Regions from separate parts of the Rouxiella sp. S1S-2 genome, predicted to be linked through region 3. Evidence: riboswitches for the same ligand, from Rfam matches in the RefSeq annotation. Region 3 holds a riboswitch; each other region holds the start of a gene.
The links. Region 3 has a riboswitch for thiamine pyrophosphate ahead of thiM (hydroxyethylthiazole kinase). Riboswitches for the same ligand answer to the same signal wherever they lie in the genome.
Positions count from the first base shown of each region.

Region 1: linked by a shared signal. The riboswitch ahead of thiB (thiamine ABC transporter substrate binding subunit) and the one ahead of thiM (hydroxyethylthiazole kinase) in region 3 are both predicted to bind thiamine pyrophosphate.
Region 2: linked by a shared signal. The riboswitch ahead of thiC (phosphomethylpyrimidine synthase ThiC) and the one ahead of thiM (hydroxyethylthiazole kinase) in region 3 are both predicted to bind thiamine pyrophosphate.

Region 1 is NZ_WFKL01000001.1:4,766,117-4,776,638, reverse strand. It holds gene GA565_RS21870 (DNA polymerase II) at 1-2,192, opposite strand, end outside; gene GA565_RS21865 (DedA family protein) at 2,571-3,338, shown strand; gene thiQ (thiamine ABC transporter ATP-binding protein ThiQ) at 3,328-4,044, opposite strand; gene thiP (thiamine/thiamine pyrophosphate ABC transporter permease ThiP) at 4,028-5,638, opposite strand; gene thiB (thiamine ABC transporter substrate binding subunit) at 5,614-6,600, opposite strand; TPP riboswitch at 6,682-6,804, opposite strand; gene sgrR (HTH-type transcriptional regulator SgrR) at 6,844-8,505, opposite strand; gene GA565_RS21840 (MFS transporter) at 8,772-9,935, shown strand; gene leuD (3-isopropylmalate dehydratase small subunit) at 9,986-10,522, opposite strand, start outside.
Region 2 is NZ_WFKL01000001.1:5,111,350-5,121,871, reverse strand. It holds gene rpoC (DNA-directed RNA polymerase subunit beta') at 1-2,433, shown strand, start outside; gene thiH (2-iminoacetate synthase ThiH) at 2,508-3,653, opposite strand; gene GA565_RS23420 (thiazole synthase) at 3,656-4,423, opposite strand; gene thiS (sulfur carrier protein ThiS) at 4,428-4,628, opposite strand; gene GA565_RS23410 (HesA/MoeB/ThiF family protein) at 4,628-5,374, opposite strand; gene thiE (thiamine phosphate synthase) at 5,361-6,020, opposite strand; gene thiC (phosphomethylpyrimidine synthase ThiC) at 6,017-7,984, opposite strand; TPP riboswitch at 8,115-8,242, opposite strand; gene GA565_RS23395 (Rsd/AlgQ family anti-sigma factor) at 8,331-8,846, opposite strand; gene nudC (NAD(+) diphosphatase) at 8,951-9,727, shown strand; gene hemE (uroporphyrinogen decarboxylase) at 9,853-10,522, shown strand, end outside.
Region 3 is NZ_WFKL01000001.1:1,476,641-1,487,162, reverse strand. It holds gene manD (D-mannonate dehydratase ManD) at 1-302, shown strand, start outside; gene GA565_RS06845 (Zn-dependent oxidoreductase) at 332-1,345, shown strand; gene GA565_RS06840 (MFS transporter) at 1,520-2,809, shown strand; gene GA565_RS06835 (MFS transporter) at 2,875-4,221, shown strand; gene GA565_RS06830 (GntR family transcriptional regulator) at 4,348-5,034, shown strand; gene GA565_RS06825 (hypothetical protein) at 5,151-6,050, shown strand; gene thiD (bifunctional hydroxymethylpyrimidine kinase/phosphomethylpyrimidine kinase) at 6,035-6,853, opposite strand; gene thiM (hydroxyethylthiazole kinase) at 6,847-7,656, opposite strand; TPP riboswitch at 7,691-7,792, opposite strand; gene GA565_RS06810 (hypothetical protein) at 7,867-8,514, opposite strand; gene GA565_RS06805 (sigma-54 dependent transcriptional regulator) at 8,720-10,033, opposite strand; gene GA565_RS06800 (ATP-binding protein) at 10,047-10,522, opposite strand, start outside.

The sequences.
Region 1 (10,522 bases), 3.3 Mb from region 3:
TGCATTGGGCGGCCGTTTGCCTGATTGTATTCGTCCGCCAGGCGCGCTGCGCGCACGTGGGGCGGCACGTTGCGTTCGTATTCACTCAGACGGCGACGCAGTCGCTTACGATACACCAGTTGGTCGTCAAACTCGCCGTTTAGGGTGCTGGCGACATAGTCGCGAATATACTCCTTATAAGGCTGCTGGTGGAATATTCGCTCATACAACGCCTGCTGAAAAGTTTGGGCCAGCGGCGTCCAGTCGGTACGTACGGCCTCCAGCCCTTTATAAACAATGTGCTCGCCTTTTGCGTCTTTCACCAGGCCGGCATAGCGCTTTTTACTGCCCAGCTCTGAACCACGGATCGTCGGCATCAAAAAGCGCTGATAGTGTGTTTCAAACTCCAGTTCAAGCGCGCTTTCGAGGCCCATTTCCCGTTCAAGATGCGTCTTCCACCACTGATTGACCTTCATAACCAGGCGTTTGCCGATTTCGTCGGCCTCTTCTGCCGCGTGGGCGCGGTTGAGCCAGACAAAGGTCGAGTCGGTATCACCATAAATTACCTGATAACCTTCCTCCTCAATCAGCGTGCGGGTTTGCTGCATGATAGCGTGACCACGCAGGGTTATTGATGAAGCAAGGCGCGAGTCAAAAAAGCGGCAGCTGCTGGTGCCTAACACCCCGTAAAGGGCATTCATGATAATTTTAAGCGCCTGGGAGAGCGGGTGATTTTTCTGCTTTTTGGCCACTTCTCGCCCCTGCCAGATCTGGCGGACAATTTCCGGCAGGCAGTGTTGAGTGCGTGAAAAACGCGCCTCGCGAAAGCCAGGTATAGAATGCGCGTCGTCAGGCTGGTCCAGACCGGTTATTAACCCCACGGGATCGATTAAAAAGGTGCGGATTATCGACGGGTACAGGCTTTTATAGTCAAGCACCAGCACTGAATCGTATAGCCCGGGGCGAGAGTCCATCACAAATCCGCCCGGACTGTTTTCTTCCGGCCGTTCGCCCATATTCGGCGCCACGTAGCCGATGCGGTGCATGCGCGGCAGATAGAGATGGGTAAATGCCGCCACCGAACCGCCGCTGCGATCGGCAGCCAAACCGGTCACCGAGGCGCGCTCTAACAAGAATGAAAGTAGCTCCGTTTTTGCAAATACTCGCGTGACCAGCTCGCAGTCTTTGAGGTTGTAGCGGGCAAGGGCAGGCTTGTCCTCTCGAAATCGTTGCTCAATTTCTGCCAGACGATGGTAGGGGTTGTCAATAGCTTTGCCCTCACCGAGCAAACTTTGCGAGACGTATTCCAGACTAAAAGAGGGGAAGTTCCAGGTCGCAGATTTTAATGCTTCAATGCCGTCTATGATTAAGCGTCCGGTGGCTTGTGCAAAAAAGTGCCCCTGCTTGAAGCCGTGTTCACGCCACTCAAGCGCAGTGCCATCGCGACCAAAGCGCAGCGGAATCTTGTAGCGCTCGGCGTGTTTTTGTAAAACGCGCAGATCAAACTGCACGACGTTCCAGCCAATGATTGCATCAGGGTCATGCTGTGCCAGCCAGTCATTGAGCTTTTGCAGCAGCATAGGGCGGCTTTCAACGTACTCAAGAATGAAGTCTCCGTGGCTGTCTGGCACGCCGTTTGGCGGGCCAAGCATGTAGACGTGGCGCTGGCCGCAGCCTTCAAGTCCGATGCAGTAAAGCTCGCCATTGCCGCTGGTTTCGATATCCAGTGAGCAGAGTTTAAGACTGGGCCGATAGTCTTCGGCGGCCTTCATTCTAACATTCAGCAGGGTGCCGTCGGCAGAGGGTGTTCCGCTAAACCAGACCGGTGCAGTAATGAAACGCTCCATCAGGAACCGCTCTGGAGGGCGAATATCGGCCTCATAAAGGGCGATGCCGCTGTCTTTTAATATCTTCTCGATGCGCATCAGTTGGCGATGCCCTTTGCAATAAAGGCCCAAGATCGGGCGCAGGCGAAAATCTTTCAGAGGCAGGGGGCGAAGGCTGTAGCCTTTTTCTGTCTGTAGCAGTTTTTGCGCGCTATCTTGTTGTTCTGCTGCTAAAAAGGCTACCGACTCTTGAGGGGGAAGTCTGACTTTTTGCGGGCCGTCATCGGTCGCTAACCAGAATTCAACCTCCGTACCGCGCGGCGTATCTCGCCAGTGTCGCGTGAGAACAAAGCCCGTGCGTGGTGGCGTTGGCTGATGGTTTGGCACAGTAGCGTGGTTGATAACGGCCTCGATAAATAACGAATTATTGCCTCGGACTGCGGCTGAAAACGCAGGCGGAGTAGTGCGAAACAGATGTTAAATATAGCATGGTTATTTATACAGTTCTCGCGGATAAATAAGTGGTCTGCTGAAAGAACTTCGCGAGGGAATAAATGAACATACAATTACTGGGTTGACTCGCCTTTACCATTTACCGACAATTCAGCCTCTTTCATTTTGGCTTAAGCTGTGTCGGGTAAACTGTCTGGGAACCTGCGCAGAGAGTCATCCACCTGTTGTGAATCGACAGTCTTCAGCCTTGAACTACATGAAGTAATAAAAGGTTTGCTGTACGCCTGATGCGTATCTTAACTCTGGAATTTTATGGAAGCCTATCTACAACATTTAGTCGCTCAGTCAGTCGGTTTTGCTCTAATTATTGTTTCCGTTGTGGCATTTTTCGAGTCATTGGCACTGGTAGGATTGCTATTGCCCGGCACGGTCATGATGGCAACCTTGGGTACGCTGATTGGCAGTGGCCAAGTGGGCCTGTATGAAGCTTGGTTAGCTGCGGGTTTGGGTTGTTTTCTAGGCGACTGGGTGTCGTACTTTATCGGACGTGGGTTTAAAGGGCCGTTGCATAATTGGTCGTTTCTGAAACGCTATCAGGCGCTGCTCGATAAAACGGGTTATGCCCTTGAGCGCCACAGCTTTGCAACGGTTATCCTGGGGCGTTTTATTGGGCCTACGCGGCCATTGGTTCCACTGGTGGCGGGCATGTTAAATCTACCGCCGTTAAAATTTGCCCCACCGAACATTGTCGGCTGCATTACCTGGCCACCGGTGTACTTTTTACCGGGCATTCTCGCCGGCGTGGCCATCGATATTCCTCATAGTCACAGCAGCACGGTGTTTAAGTGGACGCTATTTATTACCGTGGTGCTTATCTGGATGAGCGCCTGGCTGGTGTGGCGCTGGGTGCGTTCAGGCAAGGCCAGCACCGACGCCGTTTCTGCCTGGTTACCGCTGGCGCGTTTGCGCTGGGTTAGCGTATTGAGTATTTCCGCTACGCTGATGAGTATTTTTATGCTGAGCAAACAGCCGCTGATGCCGATTTATGCGCACCTGCTCTTTAAGGTCATTACCCGCTAACCCGCATTGCCTTAGCTATCCCCAATATTTCTGCTTCCGGTGCAGTGGCGTCAATCAATGCCTGAGTGGGGCCGTCGTAGTAAATACGGCCATCCACCACCAGCAGCGTTCTTTCGGCGATGCGCGCCGCGTCGTCAAGATTGTGCGACACCATCAGCAACGTGAGTTGCCGCTGATGGCAGACATCGTTGAGCAGCGCAAGCATCTCGTTGCGCAGTGCTGGATCCAGCGCGGAAAAAGGCTCATCGAGCAGCAAAATCGGTTGGCTACGCAGCAGGCAGCGAGCGAGTGCCACGCGCTGACGCTGGCCGCCAGACAGCTGTGACGGCAGACGATCCAGACATGCTTCCAGACCGACCTGCTGGGCGAGTTCCTGCAGCTTCAGCTTTTGCTCCGCGCTAAGTTTCAGACCCGGATGCAGTCCTAGCCCCATGTTTTGACGCACTGTTAAATGCGAAAACAGGTTATTTTCCTGAAACAGCATCGAGACAGGCCGCTTGGCAGGTGGGGTGTGGGTATGATCCTGATGATTTAGCTCGATTTTACCGAGCCCTGGTGAAAGAAAACCGGCTAACAGACTGAGCAGGGTACTTTTACCCGCGCCGCTGGGACCGAGAATGGCAACTCGCTCACCGGCAGCAACGTGTAAATCGAAGCGCATCGGTAAATTTTCGTACAGATAGGTGACTTTATTGAGTGTCAGCATGGCGGCCCGGTAATCTTTCGATGAGGGTAAACAGCAGGAAGCAAAGTATCAGCAGCAGCATGGCGGTCACCGCCCCCTGTTGCGTACGGTAAGACCCCATTTGCTGATAGAGATAGAAAGGCAAGGTGCGGAAACTTTCGTTACCAAACAGGGCAATAACGCCAAAATCACCCAGCGACAGCACGCAGGCAAACGCCAATGCCTGCGTCATTGGGCGTTTAAGCGCGCTGAATTCAATCCACCGCAGCCGATTCCAGCCGCGCATATCAAGCGAAAGACACAGCTGGGTATAGCGTTCTGCCACGTCGCGCATCGGGTTTTCAAGCACTTTCAGCGCGTAGGGAACCGCCATCAGTGCGTTAGTCAGGATCACCAGCGGCCACGGCGATTGCGGCAACCCGACGCTGTCGTTGAGCAATAAAAAGAAGCCGGTGGCGAGCACGATGCCGGGCATCGCCAAAATTAGCATCCCGGAAAGTTCCAATCCCTGACCCCAACTAGCATGCTGACGCAGGCGCAGTTCGCGGCTGCTCCACAGCAGCATCATGGCCAGCAGCAGGCAAAGCATCCCGCTGCCCGCCGCCAAACGCAGCGACATCCACAGCGACTGCCAAAGCGCCTGCTGATGCAGGACGTCGAGCAGGCTGTGATTGAAGCCACCGACAATCACCGCCAGCAGCGGCGGCACAATAAGGAGCAACGCGAGGATAATCAGAACCGTGTCGCACACTTGGCGAAAAGCGGAGTCGGCAGGGTCACGCCAGCGCTGCGCGTGCGTGTTGCCCACGGGTAAAGCCTGACTGAGCTTTTGGCTAAGCAGCACCAGTCCCAGACAGCAAAAAAGCTGGATAAGGGCCAGCAGGGCCGCGCGTCCAAGATCATAGTCGTAGCTGAGTGCCTGATAAATCGCTAACTCAATGGTCGTGGCCTTAGGGCCGCCGCCGAGGGACAATACAGTAGCAAAACTGGCAAAACACAGCATGAAAATCAGCGCCGCAGCGGGCAAAATTTGCCTTCTGAGAGCTGGCCATTCGACAAATCGGAACTGTTGCCAGCCGTTCATGCCCAGCTGTGCGGCAATTTGACGCTGCTCAATGGCCACATTTTCAAGCGATTGCAGGAGCAGGCGCGAAGCCAGCGGCAGATTGAAAAATACGTGAGCGAGCACAATACCCTGCAGGCCATAGGGTGAAAAACGGTATTGCAGCCCGATCATGGCGCACATCTCGGCGAGCCAGCCTTCACGGCCATACACGCTAAGAATACCAAATACTGCCACCAATACCGGCAGTACCAACGTCATGGCGCAAAGCCTCAATAGCCATTGCCGGCCGGGAAAGCGTCGACGATAAAGGCTTCGGGCCAACAGAATGGCCGGCAGTACAGAGCACAGTGCCGACAGCAGCGCCTGCCAAAAGGTGAAACGAATAACGTGCCACAAATAACTATCCTGCCAGAGCGACTGTACCGAGAGTTCCGGCGCGTGGCGCAGTAGCGATCCCAGTGCCAAACCGGCAACCAGCAGGATAATCAGTCCGGCTATAGCGCCTGGCCAAAGCCAGGACGGGATCAGTGGCTGACGGCGTTCTGCCATGCCTGGATCCATTTACTGCGATTTTCTGCCACGGTTTTAGCACTGTACTGCAGTGAAATTGCCGGGACAGTGAGGGTGTCGTATCCGGCTGGCAACGGGGTTTTTACCACCGGATACATCCAGTTGCCGGTCGGGATCGCATTTTGGAAGCCCGGGCTGGTGACAAATTTCATAAACTTAGCGGCCAACTGCGGGTGTTTGCTGGCGGCGAGCTGCCCGGCGACTTCAACTTGCATGTAGTGACCTTCGCTGAAGTTGGCCGCCGCATAATTGTCCTTTTTCTCTTCGATAATGTGATACGCCGGCGAGGTGGTATAGCTCAATACCAAATCGCTCTCGCCTTTGAGGAACAGGCCGTAGGCTTCGCTCCATCCTTTGGTGACGGTAACGGTCTTTTTGGCCAGTTTTTGCCAAGCTTCCGGGGCTTTATCGCCGTAGACTTTCTGCATCCATAACAGCAGGCCTAGACCCGGCGTGCTGGTGCGGGGGTCTTCATATATGATTTTCCACGGCTGCGGGCTATCGACCAACTCTTGCAGGCTTTTCGGCGGATTTTTCAGTTTGTCTTTGTTATAAACGAAGGCGAAATAGCCGTAGTCATAAGGCACGAAGGTGCTGTCGTTCCAGCCGCCGGGAATATCCAGAGTAGTTTTATCAACTGCGGGTTTGGCGAACAGGCCCGTTTGTTCTGCAGCCTGCAGCAGATTATTGTCCAGACCGACAACAACGTCGGCTTGGCTGTTTTTCCCTTCCATACGCAGGCGATTAAGCAGAGACACGCCGTCTTCGAGCGGTACATATTTCAGTTCACAACCGCAGTCGGCTTCAAACGCTTTTTTAATCGCCGGGCCAGGGCCCCAATCGGCCGAGAAAGAGTCATAGGTGTAAACTGTCAGAATGGGCTTGGCGGCCAGCGCCGGGGCAGAAACAATCAGCAGGCAGGGCAGTAATTTTTTAAACACTTTGCACTCCATCTTTTACCTTCAAAAGTAAAAAGAACTTTTACTGTGAAAAGAACAGGCGTGGCAAAGGACTTTGAGTCAGCAAAATGCACTCTCAAATCCCTTCGCCGGTATTAACCGGATCAGGTTCGACGGGTTTTTTCTCAGCCTCGTCACTTTTTGCCGTATTGCGCATCAAGTCATTCAGCACCCCGTTGAGAACGGCGCTATTGTAGAGATTATGTGACAGGGTTGAAAGCAGGTTTATGCCTCGGGGGGCGCAAACCAGGCAGATTTAAAGTCAAACCAGCCCAGTGTGTTCATTCTCACACCGCGCATGCTCCGCTGTCCCTGCAGTAACAACCAGTGGTGAAACAGCGGATGAATATGCCCTTCATTGACCAACTGGTGGGTCCATTCTGCCAGCGCAAGCTCGCCCGCTCGCCAGCTGTGGGCCGCTTCTTGTAGCCTGTCGCCCAAACAAAACTGCATCAGTGGCAACTCAAACAGTGTGGCAAACAGAGAAAATTCTATGGGCAGCGTAAAGTTGGCGCTGCCCAGCCAGATATCACTCTCGGCATCGCCCCTGTGCCAACTGGCGTAGTCCACGACCTGCACATTCAGTTTAACATCATGTTCGGCAAGCAGCGGCGCCATGGCCTGGCAGATGTCCTGATATTCGGAGTGATCGCTATAAAAGGTGATAGTCAGCTCGGTAATATCGACAGGCTTTGGCCGCTGTATCTGCGGACGGCGATGGTGCCAGCGGGGCAACAGACCATAGGCCGGTGACCAATAGCGTTGATAAGCCGGGGCCGAGGCATTGAGCAAGGCAATCGGGTTGAACATTTCGCGCAGCCATTCGCACAGCGCCGAGTGGCTACCGGCTGCCGAACGCTGGTCAAACAGCACAAAGTAGCAGCCCTCTTCGAGCCGACTTTCAAGCTCATCGTTTGCCGTATCGTCGGCCTGCAACTGTACGCCAGAGTGAACCAACTCTTCCGTCAGCTCTGGCAATACCCAGATATTGACCTCATCGAGCAGTGCGCGATAGCCAAAGTAGTCATCGAAGGCGCGTATTTTTAGCTGCGTTTGCTGATTTTGCACCACCGCATAGGGGCCGGTGCCAATTGGATGGCGCGCAAAATCTCCCAGTGACTGCCATTCCTGCGGCAAAATAAGCGCATGCACACTGCCCAATAGCCAAGGCAACCAGTTGTCCGGCGTGTGAAGATGAATATCGATAACATTGGGCGTCAGCGATTCAACGCGGGAAATATGGGTAAACAGCGGATGACTTTCAAGGCGCGCAAAGGTGCTGATAATGTCGGCCATTTCCAGCTCCCTGCCGTGGTGAAAATGAATCGCCGGACGAAGGTAAAATCGCCAGTGGAGCGGAGACATAGTCTGCCAGTGATGGGCGATGTCTCCACGCAGTTCCCCATTTTCCTCATTTATGCCCACGAGTCCGCTGAATATTTGCCTGGCTAAATGCGTTTCGGAGCGCCGCAGCATAGTGCCGGGCAACAGGTTGGGCAGGGAGCGATAGTAGAGCACACGCAGGATGTGTTTACCCTGACGAAAGCGGCGGCCCAGTTGTGATAGCAGCATTTGGCGCACCACGGTTTTATCACCCACCAGTTGCACCAGTTGGTCTACGCGGTCTTGATCAATCAACTCCTCGGCCCGCAGTCGCTGCACTGCCAGACCGGTAAAAAGAAAAGTCAGTCGCGACCTTTTGCCTCGACCAACCTCTGCCTCCCAGTTTATCCAGCCTTCTTGCTGCATAGTCTTGAGCAGCGATCGCATGTGTCTGCGCGAGCAGTTAACCACCTCGCACAGGGTTTGCAATGTGGTCTCGGTGGGTTCACCGTGACAAAACTGCCATAAACGAAGGAACTGTTGTTGCAGGCGAGTCGATGACATAAAAGAGGAACTCCGCTGGGAAAACTCATCAATTTATCTTTCCTCATATTACGCGGATAATCTTCATCAACCAAGAGTCCTGTGCGGTGATGCCCCGGTCTTCAATGCGAATGTTCAGCGTCACGTAGGCTCAACAATTTTCTGAGTAATGGTGAAATGTCACCAGCCAGTGAGGTCACTCACTGGTTTTTTTATGCTTGCTATCTTACGCTTGGTGTTGACTGGGTTTTATTACCCTACAGCTTCGCTGCTATCAGGGATGGTTTATGTCTCCACGCCGTTTATCACTTATTTTTGCTACCTTTTTGCTGGTCTCTTTTCTTACGGGCATTGCGGGTGCGCTGCAGGCACCCACATTAAGCCTGTTCTTAACCAACGAAGTTAAAGTGCGGCCGCTCTGGGTTGGGCTTTTTTATACCGTTAACGCACTGGCTGGCATTGTCATCAGTTTTTTGTTGGCCAACTATTCCGATAAGCAGGGCGATCGCCGAAAGTTGCTGTTTTTTTGCTCCATCATGGCCATTGGTAACGCGTTGGTCTTTGCCTACAGTCGCGACTATCTGGTGCTGATAAGCGTAGGCGTGCTGCTGGCGGCTATTGGTAATGCCTCCATGCCTCAGCTTTTCGCGCTGGCGCGAGAGTACGCTGACCGATCCGCACGTGAAGTCGTGATGTTTAGCTCGATGATGCGAGCCACACTGTCGCTGGCCTGGGTACTGGGTCCGCCTATTTCATTCATGTTAGCCCTGAACTACGGCTTTACGCTGATGTATCTCTGCGCCGCGGGGGTATTTGTTTTTAGCGCATTGATGGTGTGGTTCTTTCTTCCCTCTGTGGGAAGAGTTGAGCAACCGGTGGATAGCGTGGTCGTGCACGTCAGCGCGTGGAAAAACAAGGATGTACGCTTGCTGTTCTTAGCCTCACTGCTGATGTGGACCTGCAATATTATGTACATTATTGATATGCCACTGTATATCACCGCAGATATGGGGCTACCTGAAGGGTTGGCCGGGCTTTTGATGGGCACCGCGGCAGGGCTTGAGATCCCGGTCATGCTGATTGCCGGCTATCTGGTGAAAAGGACCGGCAAACACCGCCTGATGTTGTTCGCCTCCGCATTTGGGGTGCTGTTCTACCTGGGGTTGATCCTGTTCCAGTTCAAAGCGGCACTGATGCTTTTGCAGCTGTTCAACGCCATTTTCATCGGCATTATCGCCGGTATCGGTATGCTCTATTTTCAGGATTTGATGCCGGGAAGAGCCGGATCGGCCACCACGCTTTTTACCAACAGCATTTCGACCGGCGCAATATTGGCGGGCGTACTGCAGGGAACTATCGTCGAAAACTTTGGGCATTATCAGGTTTACTGCGTAGCGCTTGCGCTGGCTATCGTGGCGCTGTTGCTGATGTGGCGAGTTAAAAATGTCTAACCCGCCGGGCGGCAGGTTAGGGGACGATGCAGGATTTTGGGTCAGCGAACTTAGCGCATAAACGACGGCTGAGTTTTCTCATAGGCCGAAATGCTTGCTTCATGCTGGAGCGTCAGGCCAATGCTGTCGAGGCCGTTCATCATGCAGTGGCGGCGGAAGCTGTCTATTTCGAAGGGATAGCGTTTGCCACCGGCGCGCACTTCTTGATTTTCGAGGTCCACATCAAAGCGGATGCCTTCATTTTCCGTCGCTAATGTAAACAGCTCATCGATTTGCGCTTCGGTAAGCGTCACCGGCAGCAGCTGGTTGTTAAACGCATTGTTATAGAAAATGTCGGCAAAACTTGGCGCGATCACGGCATGAAAGCCATAGTCGGTTAACGCCCAGGGAGCATGTTCGCGTGACGAACCGCTGCCAAAGTTTTCTCGTGCCAATAATATGCTCGCACCCTTATATTCAGGTCTATTCAGAATAAAATCAGGGTTTGGCGTATAGCCTTGGCCTTCAAGATAACGCCAGTCATAAAACAGGAACTGACCAAAGCCGACGCGCGTCACCATTTGCAGAAACTGCTTTGGCACGATGGC
Region 2 (10,522 bases), 3.6 Mb from region 3:
GGCAAAAAAGCTATCTCCAAAATGCTGAACACCTGTTACCGCATTTTGGGCCTGAAGCCGACCGTTATTTTTGCTGACCAGACCATGTACACCGGTTTTGCCTATGCAGCACGCTCAGGTGTGTCTGTAGGTATCGATGACATGGTTATCCCTGCCAAGAAAGCAGAGATTATCGATGAAGCAGAAACCGAAGTTGCCGAGATTCAAGAGCAGTTCCAGTCTGGTCTGGTAACCGCTGGCGAACGCTACAACAAGGTAATCGATATCTGGGCCGCAGCGAACGAACGTGTTGCTAAGGCCATGATGGAAAACTTGTCTGTCGAAGACGTCGTCAACCGTGAAGGCGTTGTTGAGCAGCAGGTTTCCTTCAACAGCATCTTTATGATGGCCGACTCCGGTGCGCGTGGTTCACCTGCGCAGATTCGTCAGCTGGCCGGTATGCGTGGCCTGATGGCCAAGCCGGACGGTTCCATCATTGAAACGCCAATCACCGCGAACTTCCGTGAAGGTTTGAACGTACTTCAGTACTTCATCTCAACCCACGGTGCGCGTAAAGGCTTGGCGGATACCGCACTTAAAACGGCTAACTCCGGTTATCTGACCCGTCGTCTGGTTGACGTGGCGCAGGACTTGGTTGTTACCGAAGACGACTGTGGTACTCATGAAGGTATCCTGATGACTCCGGTCATCGAAGGCGGCGACGTTAAAGAACCACTGCGTGAGCGTGTACTGGGCCGTGTTACGGCTGAAGACATCCTCAAGCCGGGTACTGCGGACATTCTTGTTCCGCGTAACACCCTGCTTCACGAGAAGACGTGTGATCTGTTAGAAGAGAACTCTGTCGACAGCGTGAAAGTGCGTTCTGTTGTAAGTTGTGAAACCGACTTTGGTGTGTGTGCAAACTGCTACGGTCGCGACCTGGCACGTGGTCACATCATCAATAAAGGTGAAGCGATCGGCGTTATTGCAGCACAGTCAATCGGTGAGCCAGGTACACAGCTGACGATGCGTACGTTCCACATCGGTGGTGCGGCATCTCGTGCGGCGGCAGAATCAAGCATTCAGGTTAAGAACACCGGTACGATTAAGCTGAGCAACCACAAGCACGTTAGCAATGCTAACGGCAAACTGGTTATCACTTCTCGTAACACCGAGCTGAAACTGATCGACGAATTCGGTCGTACCAAAGAAAGCTACAAAGTGCCTTACGGTTCTGTAATGGGTAAAGGTGATGGACAACCTGTTGTTGGCGGCGAAACCGTTGCTAACTGGGATCCGCACACCATGCCAGTCATCAGTGAAGTGAGTGGTTTCATTCGCTTTACCGATATTGTCGATACCCTGACCATCACCCGTCAGACTGACGACCTTACCGGTTTGTCTTCTCTGGTCGTGTTGGACTCTGCAGAGCGTAACGCAGCCGGTAAAGACCTGCGTCCAGCGCTGAAAATCGTTGATGCCAAAGGCAACGACGTATTGATCCCAGGTACAGATATGCCTGCTCAATACTTCCTGCCGGGTAAAGCGATTGTACAGCTGGAAGACGGTACGCAGATTCACTCTGGTGACACCCTTGCGCGTATTCCTCAGGAATCCAGCGGTACCAAGGACATCACCGGTGGTCTGCCACGCGTTGCTGACTTGTTCGAAGCGCGTCGTCCGAAAGAGCCTGCAATCCTTGCTGAAATCAGCGGGATCATCTCGTTCGGTAAAGAGACCAAAGGCAAACGTCGTCTGGTAATTTCTCCGTTGGATGGCAGCGATGCTTACGAAGAAATGATCCCTAAATGGCGTCAGCTGAACGTGTTCGAGGGTGAGGTTGTGGAACGTGGTGACGTCGTATCCGACGGCCCTGAGTCTCCACACGACATTCTGCGTCTTCGTGGTGTGCATGCGGTTACCCGTTACATCACCAACGAAGTGCAGGAAGTTTACCGTCTGCAAGGCGTTAAGATTAACGATAAACACATTGAAGTTATCGTTCGTCAGATGCTGCGTAAAGGCACCATCGTTAGCGCGGGCGGCACCGACTTCCTGGAAGGCGAGCAGGCAGAAATGTCTCGCGTTAAAATCGCTAACCGTAAGCTGGAAGCTGAAGGCAAAATCACGGCAACATTCAGCCGCGACCTGCTGGGTATCACCAAGGCATCCTTGGCGACCGAGTCCTTCATCTCTGCAGCATCGTTCCAGGAAACGACGCGTGTTCTTACCGAAGCCGCTGTTGCGGGTAAACGTGATGAACTTCGCGGCCTGAAAGAGAACGTAATTGTGGGCCGTCTGATCCCAGCCGGTACCGGTTACGCTTATCACCAGGAACGTGCTCGCCGTAAAGCTCTGGGCGATGTGCCTGTTGTAGCGCCAGTTAGCGCTGACGAAGCAACGGCTAACCTGGCCGAGTTGCTGAACGCAGGTTTTGGTAACAGCAACGATTAATTCGTCCTGTTAACCAAGCAATAAAAAACCGCTCCTCGGAGCGGTTTTTTTTTATCTACAATCTGCCAAATTGATTAACTAAGAGGACGACCAAAATGCTGATCCCAATCCTTCCATACCGGTTGTAATCCTGCCTGTTTCAGCGCCTCGGCGACGTGAGCGGGTGGACGATTGTCGTGCGGCTCGAACTGCTCCAGCTCCGGCTTGTCGTCTGCGGCATAACCACCCGGCTGGGTTTTAGACCCGGCGCTGACGGTGGTAATAGCCAGCGGGATCACGTGGTCGCGGAAGTAGGGCGACTCTCGGGTTGAAAGTGAAAGCTCGACATCGGGGGCAAACAGCCGGAAGGCGCAAATCAGCTGCACCAGCTGTTTTTCGTTGAGTATCGAAGCCGGTTCTATCCCGCCTGCGCAAGGTCGCAAACGTGGAAACGCCACCGAATAGCGGCTTTGCCAATAAGTTTGCTGCAGATAAAACAGATGTTCCGCCACCATGTAGCTGTCGGTCCGCCAATTGCTCGACAAGCCGAACAGCGCGCCTAAACCAATCTTGTCTATTCCTGCGCGACCCAAACGGTCGGGTGTTTCGAGCCGCCAGAAGAAATCCTGTTTTTGACCACGAAGATGGTGCAACGCATAGGTCGGTGCGTGATAGGTTTCCTGATAGACCAGCACCCCGTCGAGACCCAGCGTTTTCAGCTCGGCATACTCCTGCTGCTCCAGCGGCTGTACTTCAATCATCAATGAACTGAAATGTCGGCGAATAGCTGGAAAGTGGCGGCGAAAATAGTCCATTCCTACTTTGGTCTTATGCTCGCCGGTGACCAGCAGCAAATGTTTAAAGCCGAGCGCGTTAAGCGCCTCGCACTCTTTTTCGATCTCAACGTCGTCCAAGGTTTTGCGCTTGATCTTGTTACTCATCGAAAAGCCGCAGTAGGTACACTCGTTGGCGCAAAGATTGGAAAGATACAGTGGGGCAAAAAAACTCACCGTATTACCAAAGCGTTGGCGGGTAAGCTGCTGTGCTTTTTGCGCCATCGGCTCAAGGTAAGGTAGCGCCGCCGGGGAGATAAGCGCCATAAAATCTTCGCGACTGACCCGAGGGCTGCTTAATGCCCGCTCAACGTCTGCCGCCGTTTTACTGTTGATGCGCAGTGAGATATCGTCCCAGTCCAGCGTCTGCCAGTGGTCTTGAAAACCCGTTCCTCGATACTCCTTCATGGTCAGACGTTCTCCAGAAACTGAGTCAACGGACTTGAGGCGTGGGCGCGAAATGATTTGCCGCCGAGTCCACTGACATTTGCCAACCGTCCGGCTTCAACGGCAAGCTTAAACGCCGTCGCCATTGCCACTGGGTCACCCGCGACGGCAATGGCGGTGTTCACCAGTACCGCATCGGCACCCAATTCCAGAGCCTCAGCCGCCTGACTCGGCGCGCCAATTCCCGCATCAACCACTACCGGCACGTTGGACTGTTCGATAATAATGCGCAGGAATTCTCGCGTTTGCAGCCCCTGATTTGATCCAATCGGCGCACCCAGCGGCATGACCGCCGCACATCCGACTTCTTCGAGACGTTTGCACAGCACGGGATCCGCGCTACAGTAAGGGAGAACCACAAACCCCTGTTTTACCAACGTTTCTGCAGCTTTTAAGGTTTCTACCGCATCGGGAAGCAGGTATTTGAGATCCGGATGAATTTCGAGTTTTATCCAACGTGTGCCCAGCGCTTCACGCGCCAGCTGGGCGGCAAACACTGCCTCTTCCGCCGTTTTCGCGCCAGAGGTGTTGGGTAACAGATGAACACCCAACTCCTGTAGCGGACGCAAAATATCATCACCGCCGCGTTTAAGATCAACCCGTTTCATCGCCATGGTCACCAACTGTGAGCCAGACGCGGAAATCGCCTGCTGCATTACTGCGGCGCTAGAGAATTTCCCCGTTCCGGTGAACAGTCGGGAGGTAAAAGTGGTATCAGCAATTTTTAGCATCGGGTTATCCTCCGGCAATGGCTTGAAATACAACGATGTTGTCCCCGTCTTGCAGCAGGTATTGTGACCACTGCGGGCGGGGAATAATCACTTGATTAACGGCAAGCGCACTGCCGGATTGAGGTTGTTCAAGAAAAATTAACAGGCTGTGCACCGTCAGCGGGGCATCGAATGGGTAATCGACATCGTTGACCGTAACTTTCATTAAAGGCCTCCGCAGACGGGGCAATCTTTCGACGGTGCCAGTTGCAGCGTTCGCCAACTTTGCTGTTTTCCGTCGAACAAGCGCAGTTTTCCACTCAGCGGGCTTGCGCAACCGGCCAGCATTTTTATAGCTTCCAGCGCCTGAAGCGTGCCAATAACGCCCACTACCGGACCTAAAACACCGGCGGTACGGCAGTTGCGGGTCGGTGTTTCTAAATCTGGATACAGGCAGCGGTAGCAGCCGTGAGAATAGGGTGCCTCGATCACCAGCAGTTGGCCGCTGAAGCCGACCGCGCTGCCGCTAATCAATGGCTTCCCACCTTCCACGCAGGCTTTATTCACCGCGTGGCGAGTTTCCATGTTGTCGCTACAGTCCAATATCAGATCGGCGCGCGCCACAATGCCCTGCAAATTTTCCCCGTTTAAACGATGGGTGAATACTTCTGTCTCACACAGCGGGTTAAGCTTACCCAGCTCGCGCTGGGCTATTTTGGCTTTTAAACTTTCTGCATCCGCCGTGCGATACAAAATCTGCCGCTGAAGATTGGAAACGTGCAGCGTGTCATCGTCGGCGAGAAACAGCGTACCCACGCCCGCCGCCGCCAGATAAAGCGCGGCTGGTGAGCCAAGACCCCCGAGGCCGACAATAAGCACTTTTGCCGCGCGGATTTTTTCTTGCCCTTCCATGCCGACGTCTTCCAGCAACAGTTGGCGGCTATAGCGCATAAACTCATTATCGTTGAGCATGGTTATCGTCCCGATAAGGGCAAAGCTGGAGTAATTCCTCCGTGGCCGCGCGCCAGTCATGCGCCTTGGTGATAGCACTGACCACGGCCACGCTGCCTACGCCGCATGCCATGACTGATTGCACGCGCTCGAGGCTAATGCCGCCGATGGCTACCGTCGGAAACGCGCCATTCAACTGCTTTATATGGCGGGCTAGCTCTTCCAGACCCTGAGGCGCCGAAGGCATCTCCTTGGTTTGCGTAGGAAAAATGTGCCCAAGCGCAATATAAGAAGGCCGCACGCTGACCGCCCGCGCCAGCTCGGCGTCGTCATGGGTCGAAACGCCCAATCGCAGGCCGGCGGCGTGGATAGCCAACAGGTCGGTAGTATCCAGATCCTCTTGGCCCAGATGAATTCCATAAGCCTGATGCTTAACCGCCAGACGCCAGTAGTCATTGATAAACAGTCGCGCCTGATATTCGCGGCCCAACGCGATAGCGTCGATAATGGCCGGTTCAACCTCGGCGTCGGGCAGGTTTTTTATCCGCAGTTGCAGCGTTTTCACACCGGCCTGCAGGAGTCTGCGTACCCACTCGAGGCTATCGACGACCGGATAGAGGCCAAGATAGTAGGGCACTTCGGGAAAGGGAGAGGTGGGAATCTTCATTTACCTACCCCCACTTCCACGTTGTCTGCCGGATGATAAAGCTCACTGCCGCGCTGGCGAAATTCTGCCGACATCTGCGACATTCCCGTTTCGACCACGTCAATAGGAATAGCCTTGGCCTCCAGCGCGGCGGCGTACTCGCGTACTTCCTGAGTAATTTTCATCGAACAGAATTTTGGGCCACACATTGAGCAGAAGTGGGCGACTTTGCCCGATTCTTGCGGCAGCGTTTCGTCGTGATAGGCGCGGGCAGTGGCGGGATCCAGCGCCAGATTGAACTGATCTTCCCAGCGGAATTCAAAGCGCGCTTTCGACATGGCATTGTCACGGATCTGCGCACCCGGATGCCCCTTCGCCAGATCCGCAGCGTGTGCGGCGATCTTGTAAGTGATCAGCCCCTGTTTCACGTCCTCTTTATTGGGTAAACCAAGGTGCTCTTTCGGCGTGACGTAGCACAGCATGGCGCAGCCAAACCAGCCGATCATCGCAGCACCAATGCCGGAGGTAAAGTGATCGTATCCCGGTGCAATATCGGTGGTGAGCGGCCCAAGGGTGTAAAATGGAGCTTCGTGGCACTTCTCCAACTCTTCGGTCATGTTGCGGCGGATCATTTGCATCGGCACGTGCCCCGGGCCTTCAATCATTACCTGCACGTCATACTCCCAGGCAATTTTGGTCAGCTCGCCAAGGGTTTGCAGCTCGGCAAACTGCGCTTCATCGTTGGCATCCTGAATGGAACCCGGACGCAGGCCGTCGCCCAGTGAAAGCGACACATCATACGCGGCACAGATTTCACAAATTTCACGGAAATGCAGATACAGGAAGCTCTCTTTGTGATGCGACAGGCACCACTTCGCCATAATTGAGCCTCCGCGCGACACGATACCGGTCAGGCGTTTGGCGGTCATCGGCACATAGCGCAGCAGGACACCGGCGTGAATAGTAAAGTAATCAACACCTTGCTCTGCCTGTTCCAGCAGCGTATCGCGGAACATCTCCCAGTTGAGGTCTTCGGCGACGCCGTTTACTTTCTCCAGCGCCTGATAGATAGGCACAGTTCCAATCGGTACCGGACTGTTGCGCATAATCCATTCACGGGTCTCGTGAATATAGCGACCGGTAGAAAGGTCCATCACCGTATCCGCGCCCCAGCGGGTTGACCACACCAGTTTTTCAACCTCCTCTTCAATCGAGGAGGTCACCGCCGAGTTACCGATATTGGCGTTAATTTTCACCAAAAAGTTGCGGCCAATAATCATCGGCTCAGATTCTGGGTGATTAATATTGGCGGGAATAATAGCGCGACCGGCGGCCACTTCATCACGCACAAACTCAGGGGTGATATTTTGTGGCAGATTGGCGCCAAAACTTTCGCCCGGATGCTGCTGCAGCAGGACTTCACCGCGAATACGCTCACGGCCCATGTTTTCGCGCAGCGCAATATATTCCATTTCTGGGGTAACAATTCCCTGACGGGCATAGTGCATCTGGGTCACACATTTACCGTGTTTAGCCTTACGCGGACGCGGCAGGTGTTCGAAACGCAGGTGATCCAGACCTTCGTCTGCCATGCGCTGCTGGGTGAAACCGGAGCTCACCTGCGGCAGTTGTTCTGTGTCCTGGCGGGCTTCAATCCAGGCAGTGCGAACTTTATCCAGCCCGCGATGCACGTCAATGTTGGACTCCGGATCGCCGTAGGGGCCTGCGGTGTCATAGACCGGGATTGCTTCGTTATCTTCAAATTTAGGATTGTCTTTGCTGCCGCCGACCATCGTCGGGCTGAGCTGGATCTCACGCATTGGCACCTGAATATCGTCGCGGGTGCCCTGCAGATAAATACGTTTCGAGTTTGGGAAGGCAACGCCCTGCAGGCTATCAATAAAAGCCTGAGCTTCGGCGCGTTGTTGGCGACGATTGCTGGTTTTTTTTACCGGAGCGTTCGGCAGGTCTTGGGTGTTCGACATAGCAAATTCCTCGTTATTAGCGAAAGGGAAAATTGCTTGTCAGGAGGTTTACGGCGGGAGTAAAGCGGTGTTTCCGGCCCTCGTCACACGGCGTTTCTGCGGTGAAGAACGCGGCGATGAAAACCGGACGCAATAAATTACTCTTGTTCCCTTCGCGGGTACTAACCCGATCAGGTTCCGCGGATCCCGAATTAACGGTCTCAGCCTGGCAAATTTTTCCTTAAGGAAAGTCTGCGCTAGGCACTCCGACAAGAATTGGCCTGTGATTTCCAGGCCGTTAAAGAAGCCTCAATATACGAGGCTGATTATAAAACACAACCCTTTGCAGGGTTTTAGAGCAAAATTGTTAAGCCGGTCGTACTAATGCGGCATCGTTTGCAACGGGTGGCAAAGGAACAATTTTTGTATCAAAAGCCAGCGCAATCAGCTGATCTTCAAGCTCAAAACGCGCATCAAGCGCTTCGCCGATATCAGACAATGCATAGTTAAAGGCAAAAACGTCATCATCTTCAAATTCAGTTTCGGTATAACTGTCGTGGAAAGCCATAATAGCTTCAGTATTCGCTTCCAGCGCTGGATAAATTCTGGCCGCTGCCTGAGAAACGGCCCCTTGGGCGCCATCGACTTCTTCAACTATCCTGTGATAAAGATGAAAGTGCCCGGCTGAAAGATAGTCCACTAAATTGTGGCAAAAATTATCTAACGCTTTCTCATTAAGCGGGGTATGTTTTTCTTTATTGGGTTTCAGGCCCACGAGAGTGCAGTAAGAAACCAATAATTCTTTGCGCGCGTGCAGCCATTGGTCGATCAACTCATTGCTGCCACCAACGCGTTGGGTCAATATTTCCAAACGATTTAGCATGGTTGACTCCGTGAGTATGAAGAGAAAGTGTTCAAAGGTTAAAGATTACTAATGTAACTTTGTGTCCCAGATTGTCAGTGTAGTCGAGGTTATGCAATAACAATATGGAAATCCAAATAACAGAGCAGCATAGCGGCTGGTGGGTCGTCAGCCTTGATGGGCAACTGTGGTTGCCTGAGGGATCGTTACCCTACGGATCGGCAACACAATTTTCATTGTCGGGACAAACCGGGCGCCAGATAGGCGAATGGCAGGGCAGTCCGGTATGGTTGATCCGCAAGAGCATGAAAGAAAGTATGCTCTCACCGCGCCAATTGATCGACCAGGATCGTGGGTTATTTCAGCTGGTGGGCCGAGGCGTACAGCTCTCCGAGTTCTATCGATCCCATCAATTCTGCGGTTACTGCGGCCATGCCATGCACGTCAGTAAAACCGAATGGGCCGCGCTGTGCGCACACTGCAAAGAGCGCTATTACCCGCAAATTGCGCCGTGCATCATCGTGGCTATCCGCCGCGGCGAAGAGATCCTGCTTGCCCAGCACGTCCGTCATCGCGGGGGGATCCACACCGTGTTGGCCGGTTTCGTCGAGGTGGGCGAGACGCTGGAAGAAACCGTCGCGCGTGAAGTGATGGAAGAGAGCAATATACGGGTCAAAAATGTGCGTTACGTCAGCTCGCAGCCCTGGCCGTTCCCAAATTCTTTGATGATGGCATTTATGGCCGATTACGACAGCGGCGAAATACGTCATGATCCGAAGGAGCTGCTCAACGCCGGTTGGTATCGTTACGATGCCTTGCCGCTGTTGCCGCCGCCGGGCACCATCGCACGTCGGTTGATAGAAGATACCGTGGTTCTGTGCCGTGCAGAGGAGGACTCTTAGGCCCGACGTGCTACAATGTCCGCCTTATTTTTAGGCGCCTGAAACGTGCAAACGCTATTTCAGGCCGCCCGCTCGGGTTCGATGAACCCAAAGAGATCAGCAGATTATTAAGGATCTTGCCAAGAATGAACGAGTTAAAAAACGATCGCTACCTGCGCGCCCTGTTACGCCAGCCCGTAGATATCACACCGGTATGGATGATGCGTCAGGCTGGCCGTTATTTGCCAGAATACAAAGCGACACGTGCGCAGGCGGGCGATTTTATGTCGCTGTGCAAAAATGCCGAGCTGGCCTGTGAGGTCACCCTGCAACCTTTGCGCCGCTATCCTCTGGATGCCGCGATCCTGTTCTCAGATATTCTGACCATACCCGATGCCATGGGGCTGGGCCTGTATTTCGAAGCGGGAGAGGGGCCGCGTTTCTCTTCTCCACTGACCTGCTATGCCGACGTCGCGAAATTGCCGATCCCCGATCCTGAAGATGAGCTGGGCTATGTGATGAATGCGGTGCGCACCATCCGTAAAAATCTTAAAGGCGAAGTGCCATTGATCGGTTTTTCGGGCAGCCCGTGGACGCTGGCCACCTACATGATTGAAGGCGGCAGTAGCAAAGCGTTTACCAAAATCAAAAAGATGATGTACGCCGAGCCTGCCACTCTGCATCTTTTGCTGGATAAACTGGCCGACAGCGTCATTCTCTATCTGAATGCGCAAATCAAGGCCGGTGCACAGTCGGTGATGGTGTTTGACTCTTGGGGCGGCGTTTTAACCGGTCGTGACTACCTCGAGTTCTCCC
Region 3 (10,522 bases):
CGCTTTATCAGGTACGCACCGGTTCACATGGCCCTTCTGACCTGTCGCCTATCTGCATGGCGGCGGCGCTGCACTTCGACCTGTGGGTACCCAACTTCGGCGTGCAGGAGTACATGGGCTATTCCGAACAAATGCTGGAAGTGTTCCCGCACAGCTGGACCTTCGATAACGGCTACATGCATCCGGGTGAAAAACCGGGGATTGGTATCGAGTTTGATGAAAAGCTGGCGGCCAAATATCCCTACGACCCTGCTTATCTGCCGGTCGCCCGTCTTGAAGACGGCACGCTGTGGAGCTGGTAAACAATGCGCCGCTTATTGAGAGAAATGCTATGAAAAGTATCGTTATTCAGCAGCCAGGGAAACTGGTTATCGAAACACGCCCGCTGCTGCAACCGGCGCCTGGCGAGGTTCGCATCAAGGTAAGCTACGCCGGTATTTGCGGCTCGGATGTGCACATTTATCACGGACACAATCCGTTTGCCAAATACCCACGGGTGATTGGACACGAGTTTTTTGGCCATATTGATAGCATTGGCGAAGGCGTTGACCCCGCACGCATCGGTGAGCGAGTGGTGATTGACCCCGTGGTCAGCTGTGGCCATTGCTACCCGTGCTCAGTGGGTCGCCCCAACGTCTGCAGTGAGCTGCAGGTGATAGGCGTGCACCGCGACGGCGGGTTCAGCGATTACGCCGTGGCTCCGGCACAAAACGCTTATCAAGTTCCGGACTCAATTCCAGATCAGCTCGCCAGCATGGTCGAACCCTTTACCATTGCGGCCAATATTACCGCCTTTCTGAAGCCGACCCCAACGGACACCGCCCTTATCTTCGGCGCGGGGCCGATGGGCCTGACGGTGATTCAGGTTCTAAAAGGCGTCTATGGGGTTCAAAAGGTCATTGTTGCCGACAGAATTGAAGAACGTCTGCAAATGGCGTGTGAAAATGGCGCAGACTGGGCCATTAATAATCAGCATCAGTCGGTAGCAGAACAGTTAGCGGCTGAAAATATTCGCCCGACGCTGGTTATCGACGCAGCCTGTCATCCCTCCATCTTGCAGGAGGCGATTAACGTCGCTTCTCCGGCAGCGCGGGTAGGCATGATGGGATTCTCAGGTGAAGCCTGCAGCATTACGCAGCAAAGCATCACCAGCAAAGAGATCTCGCTGTTTTCTTCACGACTCAACAGCCATCGTTTTCCGCAGGTTATTGAATGGATGTCAGAGGGAAAAATTAATCCTGAGAAATTGGTGACCCACTGCATGCTGGGTGAAGACGTTGAGGCTGCCATGACCTTATTTGAAAAAGACCAGCGCGCCTGCTGTAAAGTTCTTCTCAAATTCTAAAATTTATTTTGGCAGGTCATCATTCATTGACCTGCCGCCAGGGTTATTATTTAAAACAAGATTTATATAGCTATTTACATTTATTAGAAAAGTTTTTATCCGATAGAACCGTTTTTATCTGAAAGAAAATGATTGAACGCATCACTATTAAAACAACACCAAGTGGAGCTGAAAATGTTTAAGAACCTACGCTGGACCATTGTACTCCTGCTGTGTCTGGTCTACATGATAAATTACCTCGATCGCGTTGCGCTTTCGATTACTGTACCGATGATAGAAAAAGAGCTGACGATCAATCCTGAACAATTCGGGATGATATTTGGCAGTTTCTTCTTCGGCTACGCAATATTCAACTTTATTGGTGGACTGGCGGTTGATAAATTCGGTCCAACCCTGGTATTGGGTTTAGCCGTGGCGCTGTGGTCAATCTTCTGCGGCATGACCGCCATTGCGACCGGTTTTTACTCCATGCTTATCCTGCGTGTGCTGTTCGGCATGGCTGAGGGTCCTATCTGTGCCTCAGCCAATAAAATGATTAACGGCTGGTTCCCTAAGAAACAGGCGGCTACGGCAATGGGGCTACTCAGTGCAGGCTCGCCGCTCGGTGGTGCCGTGGCTGGGCCTATTGTCGGCTACCTGGCTATCTCCTTTGGCTGGCGTCCGGCGTTTATGATAATCGCCTCGATTGGCATCGTTTGGATGGTAGTGTGGTTCTTTACCGCCTCTGACAACCCGGAAAAAAGCAAACGCGTTAGCGAACGCGAGCGCCAGCTGGTTAGCCAGTTAAAGTCCGAAAAAATTAATGACGAAGAGGATCTAACGCAGTCGGCACATACGCTGGGCTACTACCTGCGTCAGCCGATTATCCTGGTTACCGCCTTCGCCTTCTTCTGCTACAACTATATTTTATTCTTCTTCCTAAGCTGGTTCCCGGCCTATTTGGTTCAGGCTCACGGATTAAATATTAAAGAGATGAGCCTGACCACTGTTATTCCATGGATTGTTGGCTTCTTCGGCTTGGCACTAGGCGGCATTATTTCGGATAAAATATTTAATATTACCGGCCGTTTATTGCTGTCGCGAAAAATTGTTTTGGTGGTCAGCCTTATGGCGGCGGCGATTTGTGTGGCCTTAGCAGGCGTGGTAACAAGCGTTGTGCCAGCCGTAATACTTATGTCTATATCTATCTTCTTCCTTTACACCACCGGCGCAATTTATTGGGCCATTATTCAGGACGTGGTGCATAAATCGAAGGTCGGCAGCGCCAGCGGATTCATTCACCTCATCGGCAGCATATCCGGCATTATTGGCCCGGTGGTTACCGGATTTATCGTGCAAAACACCGGCCATTTCGACAGCGCCTTTATTCTGGCGGGCGGCGTTGCAGCACTCGGTGCCATTCTGGTGTTCTTTGTTATCAAACCCCCTAAACATCAGCCTGCTGCACGAATTTCACACTCTTAAGTGCTACCCCCGACGCGTTCCGTCGGGGGTTTACACCACCACAGTTACACCTGGAGCACCCTACAATGACACAGGTTTCAACCTCGTCTCACGCCGCCATGACCCAAGAAGAACGCGCAGTATTAAAACGCGTCGCTGGGGCCTCGGCAATCGGTACTGCCGCCGAATATTACGACTTTTTTGCCTACGGAACGGCGGCAGTGCTGTTCTTCGGCCAACTCTTTTTCCCCAGCGCCGATCCTCTGGTTAGCACGCTGGCGGCCTTTGCCACTTATGCTGTCGGCTTTCTGGCTCGCCCACTCGGCGGTATTGTCTTTGGGCATATCGGCGATAAGGTTGGGCGCAAAAAAGCGCTGGTGATGACTATCTTGATTGTTGGATTAGGCACCTTTTGCATCGGTCTGCTGCCCACCTACGAGAAAATAGGTTACTGGGCACCGGTGCTGCTGATTTTTATTCGCGTACTGCAGGGCTTCGGCGTAGGCGGTGAGCAGGCTGGCGCCGTGTTAATGACCGCCGAATATTCGCGCCCGGAGCGACGCGGCTTTTTTGCCAGTTGGGTACAAATTGGCGCACCTCTGGGATTTTTATTGCCCTCCGCGCTGTTTGCGGTGCTGAATGCACAACTCAGCGCCGAACAGATGCTGGCGTGGGGATGGCGCATTCCGTTTTTGCTCAGCCTGCTGTTGGTCATTGTCGGCCTGTTTATTCGCTTGAGAATCGATGAATCACCGGTTTTTGCCGAGATCCGTAAAACCAAAGCGGTGGAATCCCAGCCCGTGCTCGAGGTTATTCGCCGTTATCCGGGCATTATCGTCAAAGGCGTGTGTGCCAAACTGATTGAGGCCTGCGCCTTCGCCATGTTTACGGTGATCGTGCTGGCGTTCGGCAAGGCGAATCATCTCAGCGCCAGTATTCTGCTCGACACGATGATAGTGGCGGTCATTCTCGAGATTTTTTCTATTCCTCTGATGGGTAAACTCTCGGACAAGGTCGGGCGAAAACCGGTTTACATGGCAGGCGCGCTGCTGTTGGTGGTGGGAATCATTCCGTTCTTCCTGGTCCTTAAACAGGATACATTCTGGATGACGCAAATCGCCATGATCCTGGCCCTCACCTTCGGCCACAGCATGTGTTATGCCCCACAGGCGTCGTATTTCCCCGAGCTGTTTCCAACGCGCATTCGCTGCAGTGGAATAGCGCTTATCTGGCAAATCGGTTCGCTGATTGGCAGTGGCGTGCTGGGATTAGTGGCGGTTAAAATTCTTCAGGTCAGCGGCGGGGATTATCACGGACTGGCTATCTATATGATGGTTCTCGGTATTATTTCAATGCTCGGGCTGATGATGATGCCCGAGACTGCGCCTGAAGTCCGGGGCAGCGAATACCACAGTTGGGGAGAGAAACGCTGAATTCGCCCGGGCCAGACACTGGCCCGGTCAACCCCTTTTGCACTCCTCCCACATTATCCATGTCAAAACCTCTTGGAAAGTCATGCTATTATGGCGTTATCTCATTCTCACACTATAGCCTTCGCCATGTCAGAATCTTATGAGTTGAACGGTAACGTGCCGGTAAACCAGCAAATTTATCGCACGCTGCGTCAGGATATTGTGGCCTGCATTATCCCGCCCGGCGCCTTTCTTTCCGAAAAAGAGATTTCGGCGCGTTTTAACGTCTCCCGTCAGCCGGTCCGCGAAGCCTTTATTAAACTGGCCGAGGCCGGTCTGGTTCAGGTTCTGCCCCAGCGCGGCACGTTTGTGATGAAGATCTCTGCCAAGCGCGTCGCCGACGGCCGCTTTATCCGCGAAGCACTTGAAACGGCGGTTATTCGCCGCGCTGCCGCCGTGGTGACCGATAACGACCTCGCGCTGCTGGCACACAATCTTCAGCGGCAGGAGCTGGCGGCCAAAAGTCATCAGGCGCAGGAGTTTCTTCAGCTTGACGATGAGTTCCATCGGCTGATCGCACAAATTATTGACTGCCGTCTGGCGTGGGAAACCATCGAAAATATTAAAGCGACGATGGACCGCGTACGGTTTTTTTCGCTCAGCAAGGTGTCACCTCCCGAGAATCTGATTGCCCAGCACTATAATATTTTTGCCGCCCTGAAAGAGCGCAACCCCGATGCCGCCGAACAGGCTCTGCGTGCCCATCTGCAAGAGATGATCTTCTCGATTACCCCGATTGCCGAGCAGAACAGTGAATGGTTTGAGGCCGAATAACTCAAACGATCAAGAGAGAGATTGAGATCCAGTCCACGGTTCAAGCAGCTCATCGATAATATGTATAACAACTTGGAGTAAGCTATAAACCATTACTCTTTGGCAGGATACGTGCGATGTCGGTTATTGATGCTGTAGTTGTGGCTGCTGTAGACACCCCGCTGCAAAAACTCTATTACGCTGCAGACAATACGCTGCCTCTGTCCCAGCTTGATGAAGAGAAAATTTGCCAGATAGCCCGCGATCTCGACAGCGTCAGCAGTGAGAAAGAGCACTACGTTACCGGTTGGATGGGGCTTAATTCTGTCGTGCTGGTGCGTAGCTATCAAAACAAACGCGGCAGTGCCGACGGACTGGTTATGTCCCGCGGTAATCACTATCGCCTCAGCATACAGTCGGTGGTGTTTCGCATTCCTAAACCTCTGCTATGGGTCACCTTCCGCCGCCGCCCGAGGACGATGAAAATCATTACTTACAACCGCCTCGACACTCCGCAAAACGGCCTGCAGCAGTTTCAAAATATACTTGAACCTGAGCTTAAAGAACGACTTGAGGCAGACTGGCGTGACCTTAATGACTATCTCGGCATGGCCTGCTGGCAGCGGGAAAATGACAATCCACTGTGGCAAGGATTACAAAGAGATATTTCAGCCGACCGGCTGTTGACGCTGTGTAAGAACTCCGTTTTTAGCAGCCGAAAAATGCAAAAAGAGGGAGAGTTCGCGGGACTGTGGCAGAAGGATATTTTTATCGCCCACCGCAGCGACGGCGCAGCAGTTATTATGCTGTCGTGGAAAGACCCGCAAACCGGCGACGTTGCCAGTTATCTGTTTGAGATATTAGCCAAAAATACCGGCCCGACTCGACTGCGTTTGTCGCTCAGGCCGCGCAAACAGGAAAAGTTTTATCCGTTAAATCCCTTCGACGCCCAGCATTTGTTCGATGCCGGGCAACTGTTTGACCGCGCAGAAAACTTGTTAGAAAGCAGTGCGGATAATCCTCACCACCAGCGGTGAAAATGATGTACCGGGCCAATGCCTTCACCCACTTCCAGGGAGTCGGCTTGCTGAAGCGCCTTTTGCAAATAGTCTTTGGCAGCGGCAACGGTTTCGGGCCAGTTGGCTTTTCTTGGCCGAATCGCCGCCAACGCCGCACTGAGGGTACAGCCAGTTCCGTGCGTATGCCGAGTGGCGATGCGCGGGGCAGTAAAGCGCTCGCGATAGTAAGCGGTCATTAACCAGTCCGGACTCTCGCTGTCGCTCAAGTGCCCCCCCTTCATTAGTACCGCCTCACAGCCCAGCGCCAACAGCGCTTCCCCCTGACGACACATCTCACGTTCGTCGGTGGCAACTGCGCAGCCCAGCAGCGCCGCCGCCTCCGGCAAGTTAGGGGTAATCAGTGAGACCTGCGGTAGCAGACTGCGGCGCAGCGCCTCCACCGCGTCCGGCATCAGCAGAGGATCGCCGCTTTTCGCCAGCATCACTGTGTCCAGCACCACATAGGCTGGGGCTTTTTCCAGCCTGCGGTAATAGCGTAAACGCTCGGCCACTGCTTCCACCACTTGGGTGTTTGCCAACATGCCTATTTTGGCACTGTCGATGCGCACGTCAGAAAGCACTGAATCGAGCTGTGCGCCGACAAAATCAGGATCAATATTGTAGACCGACTGCACGCCGCGCGTATTCTGCGCCACCAATGCGGTGATAACGCTGGTGCCATATGCCTCAAGCGCTGAAAAAGTTTTCAAATCTGCCTGAATACCTGCCCCACCGCTGGGGTCAGTGCCAGCAATGGTTAACGCGTTAATTCGCTTTACCACTGCGCACCTCCGTTAAGTTTTTCAGCATCCAACAGGTAGAGATGGTCGATAAACGCAGGGGTAAAAGTGCCCGGCCCCTTGGCCTCACGGCTGGCTAATTCACCGGCGCAGGACATCACCCGGCACGCCGCCGCGACGTTCGATAACCTGTCTCCAGGCAAAGAAACGAAGGCAGCAACCACCGCTGAGAGCGCACAGCCGGTTCCCACTACGCGGGTCATGAGTACATTTCCGCCAGGGATTGCCCACTCTTTTTCACCGTCGCTGACGTAGTCGATTTCACCGGTGACAGCGACCACCGCGCCGGTTTGACGCGCCAAGGCTCGGGCAGCGGGCAGCGCGGCAAGTGACGTGTCGGCGCTGTCAACGCCGCGACCCGACGCAGCCAAACCGCTAAGTGCCATGATTTCAGAGGCGTTTCCGCGAATGGCGGCGGGCGTAAACCTGATTATTTCCTGACAAAAACCTGAGCGCCAACTGATTGCGCCTACCGCTACCGGGTCAAGCACCCAGGGTTTCTGCGCTTTATTGGCTGCGTGAATAGCAGCAAGCATTGATTCGGCGCGAGACTCAGTAAGTGTGCCAACGTTAACCAGTAACGCACTGGCAATAGTGCTGAACTCGGCGGCTTCACGCGGGTCAATCACCATGGCAGGTGAAGCACCCAGCGCCAGTAAAACGTTGGCTGTGATCGACTGAACCACGTCATTGGTCATGCAGTGAACCAGCGGTGAGGTTTGACGAAGCTGTTGCAAGGCATCCGCAGCCGTCAGGCCGGGAAAAACGGAAGGTCGAGTGGTCATAAAGCTCCCAACCGGCGATCAAGAAGGGGTACCGGTTGAGATACCACGACTTCCCTACGCTGGCATTATCCAGATCAGGTTTTACGGGTATTTCTCAGCCAGCCCTCTATGAGGAACGGCACCCCGAGTCATAACTCTTAAGCCTCGTAGCATACGGGATGTACTTGCCCCACTACAAGTCAGTCATTGAAGATGATTTATTTAAAAATGCTACCAGTCAGAATAATTACCGATTTGTGGAGAATAGTAGTGAACACCTAACGATCCAGCTTTTAGCTGCTCGCTGACCACTCTTGGACGTGCGGCGTCTGGGTCAGCACTAGCATTAACCGGGCGCTTGTAAGGCGAGTTTTGTAATAAACTAGGCCATACCGTTTCTGTACGATTTACAGAATTAATCATATCGCGAAAAACCTGTTGGCAAAATTCTTGCTTTGGGGGTTCATAACGCTCTCGATGAATTAATCTACCATTATATCTAATGCGTGCATTATCATCATCACAGACATTCATCATTCCCCCAGTATAGGGTCTCCAGATCCCTATTGATTCACACAAAGCCGCTCGGACCGCTAACCCTCCTTGGTTATTCTCAGCATTCACTATCAAATTTTCACTTTCCACCCGACGACGATTAAGCAACGGATTTCCAGAATTGAAACTTGATTTGAGTTCATTAATCACGTTTTTATAGGGGTCGGGCTTGTGAGGACTTAAATTACTTTTTATTTTAGCCGAAGAGGAAAAAACTCCACGGATAGAGGACCATATTGATGTGGTTGTGTTTTTTATTGCATTGATAATATTACCGTATGCTTTTAACAGTGAAACTCCATCGCTCACCGGTGTCAGAATCATGACAATTACCTCCGTTGTTGTTTAACATATTCATTATTTCCGCGCTTATTAATGAGCATCACTTACCCTACCTTTTCTTATGCCGCTCCTAACCCTATTAACATATCACGACTTGCATACGTCGTTCCGTGGATTACACGGCATTATTGACGTTAAATATTAAAAAAGCATTTAAAACTTAAGTAATATAATTAATTAAAAAACATTAAAGTTTATGTTTTTTCATTTTGTCAAAGAGAGTGCTTTTGGCAATATTCAATTTTTTAGCAGTTTGGGTCAAATTTCCGTTTGAATGCTTCATTTCAGAGACGATCAACCCGCGCTCATACTCCTCAACCCTCTGTTGCAATGATAAATTCTTATTATCATTCCCCCCCTTCATCGACTCACCAATCCCCAATACAAAACGTTCTGCCTCATTGCGTAATTCACGCACATTTCCGAGCCAAGGTAGGGTCATCAACTGATGGAGCTTGAGATCTTTAATTTCAGGCAGCGGCCTTTTTAAATCTTCAGCGGCCTTGTTGACGAATACGGCAAATAACAGAGGAATATCTTCTATCCGCTCCCTAAGCGGTGGTACGTTGATATTGATGACGTTAAGGCGATAATTAAGATCTCCGCGAAACTTACCCTGCTCGGCCAAGAGAAAAAGATCTTCTTTAGATGACGAAATGACTCTAACATTGAGAGAGATTTGTTCATTTGAACCCAATCGCTCGATCTTTTTCTCTTGTAAAAAACGAAGCAATTTAATTTGTGAAAACAATGGCATACTTTCAATTTTATCAAAGAACAAGGTCCCGTTGTGTGCAAACTCCAACTTACCAATTCTTTGCGTTGTCGCGCCGGGAAAAGCCCCTATTTCATGACCAAAAATTTCGCTATCAAATAAAGATTCGGGCAATGCTGCACAATTTATTGCTACGAAGGGGCCTTTGCGTCCGCTGTGCTCATGAATGCACTGGGCAAGGAGTTGTTTACCTGTTCCTGTTTCACCGCAGATTGTGACATTTGCAGGCGTGCCCGCTATAAATTTTATTTGCTCTTTTATCTCCAAAGTCGAGATGGAATTACCTATTATTTTATTATCAAGCGAATTAGCATCGACCAACTTTCGCCTTAATTCATAGACCTCTTGAATTAGCCGACGTTTATCAAGTGCTCGTCTGACGGTATTAATAATTTGCTGAGCGGAAAACGGTTTCTGTATAAAGTCATAGGCACCGCTTTGTATCGCCTTGACGGCAGTTTCTATATCGCCGTGGCCAGTAATAATGATCACAGGTAAATCCGGATAAGCAATATTAATCTGCCTCTGAAATTCAGTACCACTCACGCCAGGAAGGCGCATATCCGTGACAACTATGCCGTGATGCTCGAAATCTTTTAAATGTTTTTGTGCTTCTTCTACAGAATTAACACCTAAGGTATTAATTTTCTCTAACTTCAACGTTTGCAGTACCGCCAACTGCAAGTCTGCATCGTCTTCTATCAGTAAAACATCAATATTATTCATATTCTTGACTCAATTAATCTACGGTATGCAGAGGTAGGGTAATAGTGAAACAGGTGCCTTTTTCTAATTGCTCCACGCTTAACTTCCCATTGAATGAGTTAATGATATCAGCGGATATGGCCAGCCCCAGCCCTAAGCCACTGCTCTTTTTAGTGGTAAAAAAAGGCTCGAAAATATTACCTATGATGGCATGAGGAATTCCCGGACCGTTATCTTCAATCTTTATAACGGCATGACTCCGTTCGTCATACCAATGCGCGTGAATAAAACACTCACCGTCTGTGCCTTCCATTGCATCAAGACTATTGTTGATAATATTGACTAAAACTTGCTCAAGGCGAATATTATTGCATAAACACCTGACTTCACTCTCTGGAGGGACACGTACAAAGCTTATTTTACCCAGTTTGAAGCGGTGCGCCAACAACACCATTGCGTTGTCAAGGCTGGCGGAAATAGAGACTGGGCTCGTTGAGTCATCGCTATTAC